3 regions of the Bacillus sp. FG16 genome follow, and region 3 is predicted to be linked to each of the others. Evidence: riboswitches for the same ligand, from Rfam matches in the RefSeq annotation. Region 3 holds a riboswitch; each other region holds the start of a gene.
The links. A riboswitch is a leader RNA that binds a small molecule or an ion and turns the genes downstream of it on or off. The one in region 3 is predicted to bind S-adenosylmethionine.
Positions count from the first base shown of each region.

Region 1: another riboswitch for S-adenosylmethionine. It lies ahead of ACODS7_RS21620 (MetQ/NlpA family ABC transporter substrate-binding protein); the one in region 3 lies ahead of mmuP (S-methylmethionine permease).
Region 2: another riboswitch for S-adenosylmethionine. It lies ahead of ACODS7_RS16485 (methionine ABC transporter ATP-binding protein); the one in region 3 lies ahead of mmuP (S-methylmethionine permease).

Region 1 is NZ_JBMDKC010000067.1:10,975-15,636, reverse strand. Features, by position in the region: gene ACODS7_RS21625 (methionine ABC transporter ATP-binding protein) at 1-719, opposite strand, end outside; gene ACODS7_RS21620 (MetQ/NlpA family ABC transporter substrate-binding protein) at 732-1,544, opposite strand; SAM riboswitch class I at 1,630-1,744, opposite strand; gene ACODS7_RS21615 (NAD(P)-dependent alcohol dehydrogenase) at 1,824-2,732, opposite strand; gene ACODS7_RS21610 (DUF6612 family protein) at 2,890-3,654, shown strand; gene ACODS7_RS21605 (FAD-binding oxidoreductase) at 3,721-4,662, shown strand, end outside.
Region 2 is NZ_JBMDKC010000042.1:9,964-14,625, reverse strand. Features, by position in the region: gene metQ (methionine ABC transporter substrate-binding lipoprotein MetQ) at 1-606, opposite strand, end outside; gene ACODS7_RS16490 (methionine ABC transporter permease) at 630-1,295, opposite strand; gene ACODS7_RS16485 (methionine ABC transporter ATP-binding protein) at 1,288-2,313, opposite strand; SAM riboswitch class I at 2,491-2,598, opposite strand; gene ACODS7_RS16480 (hypothetical protein) at 2,724-3,068, opposite strand; gene ACODS7_RS16475 (thioredoxin family protein) at 3,221-3,529, opposite strand; gene ACODS7_RS16470 (toprim domain-containing protein) at 3,533-3,877, opposite strand; gene gcvH (glycine cleavage system protein GcvH) at 4,434-4,662, opposite strand, start outside.
Region 3 is NZ_JBMDKC010000155.1:1,781-6,442, reverse strand. Features, by position in the region: gene mmuM (homocysteine S-methyltransferase) at 560-1,537, opposite strand; gene mmuP (S-methylmethionine permease) at 1,512-2,921, opposite strand; SAM riboswitch class I at 3,005-3,112, opposite strand; partial or broken gene ACODS7_RS29925 (IS4 family transposase) at 3,456-3,707, shown strand; partial or broken gene ACODS7_RS29920 (IS4 family transposase) at 3,683-3,931, opposite strand; partial or broken gene ACODS7_RS29915 (transglycosylase domain-containing protein) at 4,271-4,662, shown strand, end outside.

The DNA of each region.
Region 1 (4,662 bases), on a different contig from region 3:
AATTTCTTCGTTGTTACATGTTGTGGGTTTGTGAAAATATCTTTCACAGTCCCACTTTCGACTACAGATCCATGTTCCATAACGGCAACGCGGTCGCATATACGTTGGATAACGTTCATTTCGTGTGTAATGAGTAAAATCGTAATTCCAATTTCTTCGTTAATCTTTAATAACAAATCAAGAATAGAATCAGTTGTTTCTGGATCTAAAGCGCTCGTTGCTTCGTCACTTAATAACACTTCAGGCTCATGTGATAGTGCACGTGCAATTGCAACGCGCTGTTTTTGACCGCCAGAAAGTTCACTTGGATAAGCATCTTTTCGATTGAAAAGATCGACAATGCGTAAATATTTTTCTACCCTTTTTTTAATTTCCGCTTTTGGAATGCCAGCAAGGCGTAAAGGTAATGCAATGTTTTCATAGATGGTAACAGTTTTAAGTAAATTGAATCCTTGAAAGATCATTCCGATTTTTTGTCTCGCTTTTGCTAGTTCTTTTGTCGATAACGTTGTTAAGTCTTGTTCGTTTACAATGATATTTCCTGTCGTTGGTTTTTCTAATAAATTTACACATCGAATCAATGTGCTTTTACCAGCGCCGCTATACCCAATGATTCCAAATACCTCGCCTTTTTCTACTTTAAGGGAAGTAGACTTAAGAGCCTCAACAGTCCCTTTTTTTGTTGAAAATACTTTGGATATGTTTTTTAATTCAATCATTATCGTCAGCTCCTACCAAGATGGTAAAACTGAACCATCAAATGTTTTCTCGATAAACTCTTTTACTTCTTTAGATTGATAAGCTTTCTTTAATTTATTTACAACGGCATCATCTTTATTTTCAGTACGAACAACAACCCAGTTCACATATGGTGAATCTTTTCCTTCGCGGAAAATAGAATCTTTCGCTGGACTTAATTTTGCACCTAATGCAAAGTTTGTGTTAATTGCAGCTGCTTTTACTTCACTTAGTTGCGTTGGTAATTGAGATGCCTCTAATTCGACAATCTTTAATTTTTTTGGATTTTCAATTACATCTTTTGCAGTCGCTTTTTCTGTAGCCTTTGGATCAACTTTTAAAACCCCTGCTTTTTCAAATAATTTTAAAGCTCGCAGTTCATTCGTTGGGTCATTTGGTACAGCAATCGCATCGCCGTCTTTTAAGTCTTTTACATCTTTTATATCTTTAGAATATACGCCCATAGGGAATGTTACTGTTGAAAATACTTCAGCTAATTTCATATTGCGTTCAGCTTTAAATACATCTAAATACGATTTCGTTTGGTAGCTATTTACATCAAGGCTTTTTTCATCTAAAGATACGTTTGGCGCTACATAATCATTAAATACTTTTATATCAATTTCCAGACCATCTTTTGCTGCAACTTCTTTTACCTTTTCAAAAATTTGTTCATGTGGTCCACCTGTTACACCGACAGTAATCTTTTTCTCGTCTAATGCTTTTACCTCTTTATCTGAACTCGCGCTACATGCGCCTAATAATAATACTGCTCCGCTTACAATGCTTAATAATACCTTTTTCATCTATAAATCCCCCTTCATATACGTTCCAAAATAAAAAGCACCTCCCAAAAATAAGAGAGGTGCCGAATAGACGAAATAGATTCCTCCCTTATCTTCCAAAACGAAAACTCGTTTTGCAGGAATTAGCACCTTAGCTTATACGTCATAAGCTCGGTTGCCGGGCATCATCGGGCCAGTCCCTCCGCCACTCTTGATAAGAGTATGTGTATGTAGTTTTAAATATGGTACTAATAGTAAATCGTACAAAAAGAATTGTCAATAATATTTTCAGAATATATTTTATTTTAAGGTAATCGGAACATTTCCTTTCTTATGGCCCATTTCTACATACGTATGGGCTTCTACAACTTCTTCTAATCGGTAAATTCTATCAATAACAGGTTTTAGCTTTTCTGTTTCAGCTAGTTGTTTTAGTAGGTTCATATCTTCTTTACTGACCTTTGCCATCATTCCGTTCACAGATACATATTTTCCATTAGGCATTAATGCATCTGTACAAAGAGACTTTTGATATTTTCCAACTGCGTCAAATATAATATCGTAGTGATCGCCCCGCTTAGTAAAATCTTCTTTCATATAATCAATTACGTTGTCTGCCCCTAAAGCTGTTACTAAATCGAAATTCGAACTACTACAAATGGCTGTGACAGTCGCCCCGAAGTATTTAGCAAGTTGTACGGCTGCCGTCCCTACTGACCCAGAGGCGCCGTATATAAGTACTTGTTGCCCTTTTTTTATCTGTCCTTTTCTAAGGAAGTGCAATGCTGAAGTTCCGCCAAAAGGAATAACAGCAGCTTCTTCATAGGTCACATTGGTAGGTTTTAATGCTATTAATCCACTTTCATGCACGCATGTGTATTCGGCATAACCACCAAGGTTGAGTTCTGTTAATGCAAAAACTGGATCCCCTTTTTTAAATTGTGTTACATCTGTTCCAATGTCTTCGATTTCACCGGATAACTCTACGCCAAGTATAGGTTTTCTCGGTTTTCTGAAACCTAATATGATCCGCATAGGAATCCAAAATAAGAGGGGGCTATTAAAGCCACGTATTCTACAATCTCCAGTCGATACACTTGTTGCGTGAATTTTAACTAATACTTCATTTTTTTTAGGTTTAGGCTTTTCTACATTTTGAAGCTGGAGAACATTAGGTGGTCCATACTTTGTGCAAATAATCGCTTTCATAATGACCTCCTGAAATGAGTTGTTATTATTTACATCATATTTAAACTTTTTCTCAAACATGTTGTTATATAGGAAATAAATTTAAAGATAAATATTACGAATTATATAGATTTCATAGGAATAGAGATGATATTATTTTTGGGAAGGAGGGGACGTTATGAAAAAACTTATTTTAATTTCAAGTCTAGTACTTGCAGTCGGTCTAGGAGTAGGGTGTAGTAATGAGGAAACAAAAAAGACTGATGAACCGAAAAAAGAAGCTGTGCAGAAAGAAAAGGAATTAACAGCGAAGGATGTTTTCAATAAAGCGAATGAAGCTTTTAAAAACGAAGAAAATGTAACGATGACATATGATGTGGGAATAAAGGCTGAAGGAACAGAGATGAATGTAATGAAGGCCAAAATGCAACTAGAGCCGAAGAAAAAAAACTCTCGTTCTGAAATGAATGTTTCTGGTACAGAGGTTATTGTTTATGATGTAGGTGGCAAAATTGCTGGTCAGGTGAAAAATCCTAATACGGGTGAAGTGATGTCTGTACCAGAGGAACAATTAAATGCTAACGGAATGAACGCGACTCAAGGAATGGTAGATAATTTAGAGATTCCATCGGAAATTTTAAATAAAGTGAAGATGGAGAAAAGTGGAGATAATTATAAGCTGAAGTTTGCATTAAAAGGGCAAGAGACAGAGAGTATGCTAGCTAGTATGGATGAAAAGCAGAAACAAATGCTACAAGGCCAAAATGCAAAGATAGAAGAAATAGATGGGGAATATATTATTACAAAAGATTTTAAATATGAATCAGCAAAGATAGATATGGTTATGAGTAGCAATGGTAAGGATAAAGCGCACATTATTACGGATGCAAAGTTTACATCGTATGATAAATTTGATCCAATACAATTGCCAGCAGCAAAGTAATCACTGTCAAGAGAGGTACCTGAAAGAACGGGTATCTCTTTTTGTTGCTAATAAGGAGAGTGTCCTTTGAAAAAAAGAAAGATAGCAGTGGTCATTGTCGCATATACGGTTTTGCTTGCAACGTCTGTACATACGTATAAAAAACAAATTGATCATCCTATTATGAGTGATGTAGGTAAATTGCTTCCGACAAAAATAAAACGTGTTGAAAGTGCTACGGAAGAGCACTCGTTAATAAAATTAGTGCGAGATGCAAAAGTTTCAGGAGAGAAAATTTCCATTGCAGGCATGCAACATAGCCAAGGAGGACAGACATATTATCCGAATGGCACGATGCTCGATATGAAAGGATATAATAAAATATTAGAATTCGATCCAGAGAAGAAGCGGATTACAGTTCAAAGTGGTGTCACGTGGAATGATATTCAGAAGAAAATAAATCCATATGGCCTTGCAGTACAGGTCATGCAGTCTCAAAATATTTTTACTGTTGGTGGTTCATTAAGTGTAAATGTACACGGGCGTGATATTCGTCATGAGGCACTAATTGATACAGTAGAGTCATTCAGATTGTTAATGGCAGATGGCACGGTACGTAATGTAAGTAGAGAAGAAAATGTAGAGTTATTTCCATATGTCATTGGTGGTTACGGTTTATTTGGAGTTATTTTAGATGTGACGCTGAAGTTAACAGATGATGAATTATATGAAATGCACACGAGAATGATAGATTATAAAGAATACGCATCTTATTTCAAAGAGAAAGTGAAAAGAGATGAGAATGTTCGTATGCACTTAGCGCGTATTTCTGTTGCTCCAAATTCATTTTTAAAAGAGATGTATGTGACGGATTATACTTTGGCACAAAATCAAAATATGAGAGAAGAGTACAGTGAATTAAAGGAAGAAAATATTATAGCTGCACCTAAATTTTTACTTGGGTTATCACGTTATAGTGATTGGGGAAAGAATACATTTTGGGATATACAAAGAGGTTATTTTGAACGT
Region 2 (4,662 bases), on a different contig from region 3:
GTTAGAGTTAATTAAAACAGCATCGCCTTCTTTATTGTTATACACTTGTGGCAATAAACCAGGCTCGATATCCGTTTTGAATTTTAGATTTTTCGGATTATCTGCAATATCTTTTGGAGTTGCTTTAACTGGATCTACTCCGTCTTTAATTTTTAAAATGCCTTCTTTTTGTAAAATCGCTAAACCACGTCCATGGTCAGCAACTGAATTACTCATAATAATTGTTGCACCGTCTGGAAGCTCTTTTAAGCTCTTATATTTTTGAGAATATACACCAATCGGTTCTAAATGAATTTTTCCTGCTATTTCAAAATCATATTTTTTATCTTTAATTTCTTTTTCTAAATACGGAATGTGCTGGAAGTAGTTTGCATCTAAATCTTTATCCGCTAACGATTTATTTGGTAATACGTAGTCTTGGAATTTTTTAATTTCTAACTCGATTCCTTTTTTCTCAAGTAACGGTTTTGCCTTTTCTAAAATAACAGCGTGAGGTACGTTAGAAGCACCAACAACAAGTTTCTTTTCATCTTTATCTTTCCCGCCACAAGCAGCTAAACCAAAAATTGAAGTTGAAATAAGTGCCGTAAGTAATAATTTTTTCATTTGAAACATCCTCCCGTTTTTTATTATCGTTTATCTATTCGAGTCGTTAAACTATCACCAATCCACTGAATTAAAAATACAACTAGTAATACACAAATTGTCGCAACAATTGTTACATCGTTATTCCCTCTCTGGAATCCTTCTAAGTAAGCAAGTGTCCCAAGGCCACCAGCACCAACAACTCCCGCCATTGCTGTATAGCCTACTAAAGCAATTGTCGTAACCGTAATACCAGATACTAATGCTGGTAACGATTCTGGAATCAATACTTTTAAAATAATTGTGCTTGTTTTTGCTCCCATTGCTTTTGAAGCTTCAATTACACCTTTATCAATTTCGCGAAGTGCGATTTCAACCATTCTCGCGTAGAATGGTGCCGCTCCAATAATTAAAGCCGGCAGCGCTGCACTTGCTCCAAGAATTGTTCCAAGAAGAATCTTTGTGAATGGGATTAATAAAATAATTAAAATGATGAACGGTATAGAACGGAATATATTTACGAATGCTCCAATCACCGTATTAATTGATTTGTTTTCCCATAAATTATCTTTTGCTGTCATGAAAAGTAACAATCCTAAAATTAGTCCTAAAACAAATGTCGCAAGAGCTGCGATTGCCGTCATATATAACGTTTCACCAGTTGCTTCTAACATTTGATTCCAATCAACATTTGCGAGTAACTTATCCATGTGCAATCACCTCCAGCTCTACTTGATCTTGATGAATTCCTTCTATTGCTTGCTGGATCGCTGTTTCCTCACCATTTAAATGAACAACTAAACTACCGTAAGAACCGTTATTCGTTTGTGCGATATTTCCTTGCAAAATGCTAACTTCTATATCACTACGTTGCATTAATCGTTGAAGCACCGGTCTTTCTACAGCCTCACCGATAAACTGCAAACGAATCACTTTTCCATCTGGATATTTTTCAATTAAACTTTCAATCGTTTCATTTGTATCTTCAGAATCTGTTAACTGCTGTACAAATCGTTTCGTAATATCTTGCTTCGGATTACGGAATACATCAAGTACTGGACCCGTTTCTACAATCTTTCCTCTCTCCATTACCGCCACTCGATTACAAATCTTTCGAATTACGTGCATCTCATGTGTAATGAGTACAATTGTTAAACCAAGGCGCTTATTAATGTCTAATAGTAAATCCAAAATTTGATCTGTCGTTTCTGGATCAAGAGCCGACGTTGCTTCATCACATAAAAGTACTTGTGGGTTGTTAGCTAATGCTCTTGCAATCCCAACGCGTTGTTTTTGTCCCCCGCTCAGCTGAGATGGGTACGCGTCTCCTCTTCCTTCTAATCCAACAAGATGAATTAATTCATTAACACGTTTTCTTCTCTTCGTTTTATCAACACCTGCAATTTCAAGTGGAAACTCTATATTTTCACGTACAGTTCGTGACCAAAGTAAGTTAAAGTGCTGAAAAATCATTCCGATTTCTTGCCTTGCCTTACGAAGTTCACTTCCTGTAATTGCTGATATAACACGATTCGCAATTGTAATTTGGCCAGAAGTCGGTTTCTCTAACTGATTAAACAATCTGATTAAAGAACTTTTCCCAGCGCCGCTATATCCGATAACACCAAATATTTCGCCTTTTTCTATTTTTAAATTGGCGTTATCTACAGCAGTGACATCACCGCTTTTCGCCTTATATATTTTCCTTACATTCTCTAATAGAATCATGATGTTCACCCCTTTTTTGTTTAGATAGACTCCGCATTTTTTTATTTTTGATGCGTGTAGTCCACCGCTATCACTACTTTTATTATTTGAATGTCCTCCACATTCAAACAACAAAAAACCTTTCCGCTTTAGAGAAGCAGAAAGGTTTATATGCGTATATAACAACATTATCCCTCTCTCTCATCTCTCAAAGCATTCGCTTTGCAGGAATTGGCACCATTTCAACATAAGTTGACGGTTGCCGGGCTTCACAGGGCACAGTCCCTCCACCTCTCTTGATAAGAGAAATCAGATTCAATTTTCGTCTGATTTGAAATTTATGAAATTGTCTATATTTTATGACTTGAATTGTATCAATATACACTTACCATGTCAACAGAAATTTTCGTAAAAAATGAAACTTCAGAATTTTAAGCACCTACTGACATCGGTTTACATATATGAAACATTGATTCAACTAATAACATCGTTCGGTACGTTCCCGAATATTGTACACGCCCATCGTTCATTAACATTTGCAATCGTACATTTCCATTCACCAATTGCTCTATATCTTTTTCATCTAAGCAAATGATTTGTTCCGTTCCTCTTTCCTCATGTAGCAGCTCTATATAATCTCTTGAAATTTGTAACGAACAACTTTCATCTCTAAAACGGAAATTAACAGTTTTTTCCTCTCGTCTTAAAAGCGGTTCTAAATGATATTGACCATTAGCGTAATTTACAAATGATTGAAGCAAAGAATATAATCTCACCCTAAATCACATCCTTCATATCACTTTCTATTACATACCATTCCCTCTCACTAAAGAGCAATCCTGTTATTTTCGCTCGACAAATACTGTATCCATCCTGCATCTCGACATATTTCCCAAGAAATATGTCGAGGCGGCAAAAATTTTGCCGCCTACTTTAATTCCGTATATAAATATTCAACCGAATGAAATGCATATATCTTCTTCATCAGTGTCCCATTTTCAAAAACAAGTAAACAAGGTACACTTTCAATCCCATACTCTTTCGCTAAATGCGGAGCATAATTTAAATCTAACATCCCAATTTTGAGGCCTTCAATTGTCATCTCAACGACTGTTAACATCTTTTTTGCTAATTGGCATGTTCCACACATTGGAGTATATACATATAACACTGTTTTTTCTTCGTTCTCTATTAGGGCTGTAGCTTCGGCTCCTGTCCAATCAATCACTTCTATCATTCCTTACCGTAAATATTCTGTATAAACGTCAATGTCGGCTCCCCATAATACATTTGCTAAGTGTGTAGATGGCGCAGTTGCCACTTCTCGGTACGAGCGATCAATATAGATATGCTCGGCTTGCGGAAATTCTTTTCGAAATTGTTTCCTTAACTTTTCTCCAGCATCATCAGCATCCACTAGCACATACACTTCCTTATCAAAAAACTGATCAACGAGCTCATCCATTTTCGACAAACCAATTGTACCATTTGTACAAACAATTTCCACTGGTTCACGAATAATAGATTCAATCTTTCTTCTATCTGATGTACCTTCTACAATAATGACTTTTTCTACATAAATCATATGTCATCACCCGATCACCATATACTATATAACCTTGAACTTAGTATATAGTATATTCGTTATTTTCATGTTGTTTCCTGTTTATTTTTGCAAAAGAAAAGCGGAAGCGACTGTTTAGCCCTGTTGGCTAAGGTTCTTCCGTACAGAAGACGCTTTTTTTCTTCCCGTGCGGAAGGTTCTTAGACATGAAGGGCTAGGAGGTGGAGCTAGACAATGAAAAGCGGAAGCGGCTCGTTTAGAACAAGAATGTACCCGAACTCCTTCACTCAAGGCTCTTTTCGCCTCAAGTGAAGGAGTGAAATGCCCAACTTTTTATTCCTTTTGGCTAAAGTTCTTTCGCACAGAAAACGCTTTTTTGTCTTCTTGTGCAGAAGATTCTTAGACGTGAAAAGCTAGACAACGAAAAACAAAAGCGGCTAGACCTGCATAAAGATTAAACAAAAAAGTTTTTTCAAAAAACGTTCTCCTACACGATAATTAGTATATGATTCTACATTCATTATTTTACACAAAATAAAAAAGGACAGCACAAAGGCTGTCCTTTAGTCGACTATAATTAGTCTTGGTTTGTCATTTCTGCATATTTTTCTGCAGTTAATAACTTCTCAACTTGGCTTGCATCAGAAAGTTCAACTTTAACCATCCATGCACCCTCATATGGAGATTCGTTAACAAGTTCTGGTTGGTCACTTAATTCTTCGTTTACTGCTACAACTTTACCGCTTACAGGTGCGTATAACTCAGAAACTGTTTTAACAGATTCTACGCTTCCGAATGGCTCGTCA
Region 3 (4,662 bases):
AACAAAGTTTATATAAATAATCTCACAAACCATTGCAATATAAAATACTGCACAAAAGAAAATTAAAATGTATTTAAATGTCTTGTTCATATTGGTACCTTCCTAAAAGGAACTAATTTGGATTTTCATATTGTATGTAAAAAAGGATAGATGAACAGGAGAGTATACCTGTTTACATCTATCCTTTTTTACAACAATATGACCACATTTACTACTACAACAAATTTTCATATAGTTATTGAACTATTTTTTGAATAACTAAATTAACCTCTTCGTTAACTTTAATTACGAATAAATGGTCCCCTTCACCTTCAATTGGATCAACTACATCTTGATTAAAAGATTCAGCATGTTGTCTACCATATCTATTAAACTAGCGGTTTTGATTTTCCCTGATTCCTTTCCATACCTAAGGTACCCAAAAGTCCACTGGATTCCTGAGGCAACTATCCACATTTGTGTCTCTGAAAAGACTTTTTGTACCACTAGACGTAACTGTAGATTCCTGAACAAGCAAAATCATGAAAATACAGACAAAGTTAGATTATCATCCATTACATTATTGTTTTACTTTGTTCGAATAGAAAAACTCGGAAGAACGCCACTTGTTCGATATCTCCTCAATGTGATAAGGTGTCGTTCTGCAGCATCCACCTATTAAACGTGCACCTGCTTGGTACCATTCTTCAGATTGAATATCCAACGCGTTACATTGTTCATGACCATGCCATGTTTTTGTTTCTGGATTATAAATTTCACCAGAGTTTGGATAAACAATAATCGGTTTTTTGGTGTTTGCCCTCAACTCTTGGATTGCGCCAGTCACAACGGTTACTGGCGCACAATTGATGCCTATCGCTACAATTTGTTCACTTTTCTCAAAAACTCGTGCACACTCCACGAGTTTCATACCTTCACTAATCTCTTTCTCATTTTTTAGCGAAAAGGAAAGCCACGCATATGTTTCTGGAAACTCACGCAATAATGTATCTAATACTCTTGCTTCTTGCAGGCAGGGGATCGTTTCAAATGCCAATAGATCTGCACCTGCTTCGATTAACGCAGACATTCTCGAACGGTGAAAGTCTGCTAATGTTTTATCTGTCACACCATAGTTACCTACATACTCTGAACCATTTGCAAGGTAAGCCCCGTACGGCCCAACTGATGCAACAACCAATGGTTTAGGCCTATTCGTTTGAATATTTTCCTTCCAAAAATCATCTCTTGCCCTTCTTGCAAGTAACACCGTTTTCTTAATTAATTCCAAGGCTTCCTGTTCTTGTATTCCACGTGCGGAAAAACCACTAATAGTAGCTTGATAGCTTGCTGTTATGGCACAGTCCGCTCCAGCACGAAAATAGTCCGAATGAACCTGATAAATTAGTTCCGGATTTTCTAATAACACACGTGCCGACCAAAGGGGATCGTCCAAATTACATCCATGCTCCTCCAATTCAGTAGCTAATGCTCCATCAAGAAGCATAATGGAATGTTGGGATAAAATAGCATCAATTGGGTTGATTTTGTTCGACATAATCTACACTCCTCTTTTTTAGATTTTTTGTGAGATAATAACTTCCATAGCAAAACAAAATAAACGGTATGCCGCAATATAAGGCAATTCTCTGTGTTGGATCGAATGCAATTCCAATACACGATGCCAGACAAAGGCTAAAAGAAGCAATTGGTACTAATGGATATAGTGGTGTGCGATAAATCAAGTCCTTTTCAGAATTTCCTTCTTTCAAAAATTGTCTGCGAAATAGGAACTGGGAAGCACTAATACTCATCCAAACTATAACTACTGCTAGACCGGAAATGGAAACAAGTACGATATAGACAGTATCTGGTGCCACGATACTTGAGAGCAAAGCCAAAGCTCCACCCACCATGCTGAAAATGACGGCGTTGATTGGAACACCTTGCTTCGTCATTTTCCCAAAAATCGGGGATATCGTATTCTTATTAGCAAGCGACCAAAGCATTCTAGAAGAGGCATAAAGGCCTGAGTTTGCCGCAGATAAAATGGCTGTTAAGATAACGAAATTCATTATGTCAGCTGAATATGGCACCCCAATTCGTTCTAGAACTGCAACAAAAGGGCTCTCTAATACCCCTGCATCGGAAATAGGCAATAACGCAGATAAAACAACAATCGTTCCTACAAAAAAGATGATCAATCTCCACAGAGTAGTTCGAATGGCCTTCGGTATCATTTTTTCCGGGTTCGCTGTTTCCCCAGCTGCAATGCCTATTAATTCTGTTCCCGAAAAAGCAAAATTAACCGCAAGCATGGTCATCATAATGGCCGTAGCACCATGAGGAAATAAACCTCCACTTGTAAAATTAGAAAAGAATGGTGCTGCTTTTGAATGAGTCATTGGAAGAAACCCTAGCATTGCCGCTACTCCTAAAACAATAAAAATCAAAATAGCTATAACCTTTATCGATGAAAACCAAAATTCGGATTCGGCGAAAAATTTAACAGTCAGGACATTTAATACAAAGATCAAAATGGCAAAAAGAGCACTCCATACCCAAATATTAACCGATGGAAACCATCGTTTCATAAGTAATCCTGCGGCTGTAAATTCAGAACCTAAAGCAACAGTCCAAGTTAACCAATACAACCAGGCTACTGTATACCCTGTACCAGGTCCAATGTATTTAACTGCATAACTATGAAATGCGCCCGTTTCAGGCATATGTACGGAAAGCTCGCCTAAACATAGCATAACTAGATAAACCACTAGCGCACCAATCAGATAGGATAGAATTGTTCCAAACGGGCCAGCTTGTTGAATAGTGTAACCCGAGCTTAAGAATAAGCCAGTTCCAATCACCCCACCAAGTGAAAGCATGACTAAATGACGTGCTTGCATTTTCCTTTGAAATTCTCTCCCATTTTTGTTCTCCATTTCTACGCTCCTTTAGTTACTATCCAGAAAAAACAAAAACGCACTCTAAAAAAGAGGGCGTTACTGACAAATAAAAACGGAAGCTCTCATCTATCAGGATTATCACCCGCTGGAATTAGCACAGTGTCTACTTAAGCAGACCTGTTGCTGAGGTTTCATAAGGCCAGTCCCTCCACCTCTCTGGATAAGAAATATTTTTTTATAACCTTATCAATCCATTTAATAACTGTCAAGATAATTCTGTTTTTTAAAAAAATATCTATTATAGAAATACAAAAAATAGAGTATTACTATAACTGCAACCCACTCCTTCTCGGGTATTATTTAAAAATCGAACATACAAAACCTGATTTATTTATGATACGGTTCACAAGCACTTCCTCAAAATTTAATGCACTTCTAAATATCTTCTTACTTCTTTGGCTATGGGGTCACCATACATAACCATCAACTCAGGAGATTTTAATACCCTCAAATATCAAAAAAACGTTATCCTTTCTAAACAAGCTAAATTAGAAAGGATGATGTTTTCTTATGAATCTCTCGATTCAAGATGAATTATTACCATTTGCAGAATAATTACAACGATATGTTACACCTGTATTCTTAGAAGAACTTGCAAGAGAAATAGGATTTATAAGGCGAAGACTTAAGTTTTCTGGATCAGAATTAGCTGCTATTTGCATTTGGATTAGTCAACGGGTGGCAAGTGATTCCTTGGTTCGATTATGTAGTAGGCTTCATGCAGCGACAGGCACATTACTTAGCCCTGAGGAACTTAATAAAACTCCTGTTGAAGTTTCTAATTGACTACAAAGTTGAGTAAGAGAGGTAGTAGCGATTTGTTGATTTAACCATACACACAAATATAAAAAATGGTGCCTATGGCACTTGCGTTTTCGTTCCATTCCGCCTGCTTCTATAGCTAATTGATTAAGTGTAGTGGGAGACATATATCGATATAACTCTTCAGCAAATAAATAAAACTCTTGTTTTTGATGAATATTTATAAAAAGCACGTCACCCTTACTCATTAACATAAGAGAATAGTAACGTGCTTTTAACTTCAAGAATAGTCTAAATCCTTAAGTTGATGGATGTGGGGTACCGCCACATCCATCAAGCTAAAAATGGATTTTCTATGAAATTCCATTTTTTTGTTGTGCCACTATTACCGTTTCTGTTTCGTTATCAGATAAGCTCAAATTTCTTCCTCATCTTAAAGTGGAACAAATTTATTACTTAAATTGTCTATTTAGTACACTTTTTAAATATGAATATATTTCTTAAAGTGACTTCAATAATTTTAAGTAAATCAACAGGAGAATTGAAAGGCAGGAGAATATAGCATGTCAGAAAATTATCGTTCTCGAGAGGAGCGACGACAAGTTAAAAAGAAAAAACAGCCAGCAGCTAAAAAACAAAAACCAAAAGGCAAAACATCATTTTTTCGTAAGTTTTTAATTAGTTGTTTATTAGTTGGTATTGTAGGGTTAGTCACAGGGGTTACTACTTTTTTCGTTATGATCAAGGATGCGCCAAAACTCGAGAAAGCAAAACTTGTTAATCCGTTATCCTCAAAAATTTATGATAAAGATGGGAAATTGATATATGAATATGGGAAAGAAAAACGAACGAATATTATGTATGGTCAAATTCCTAAGTTAGTAGAAAATGCGTTTTTAGCGACAGAAGATGCACGTTTTTACGAGCACAGTGGCGTAGATTTTAAAGGTACTGC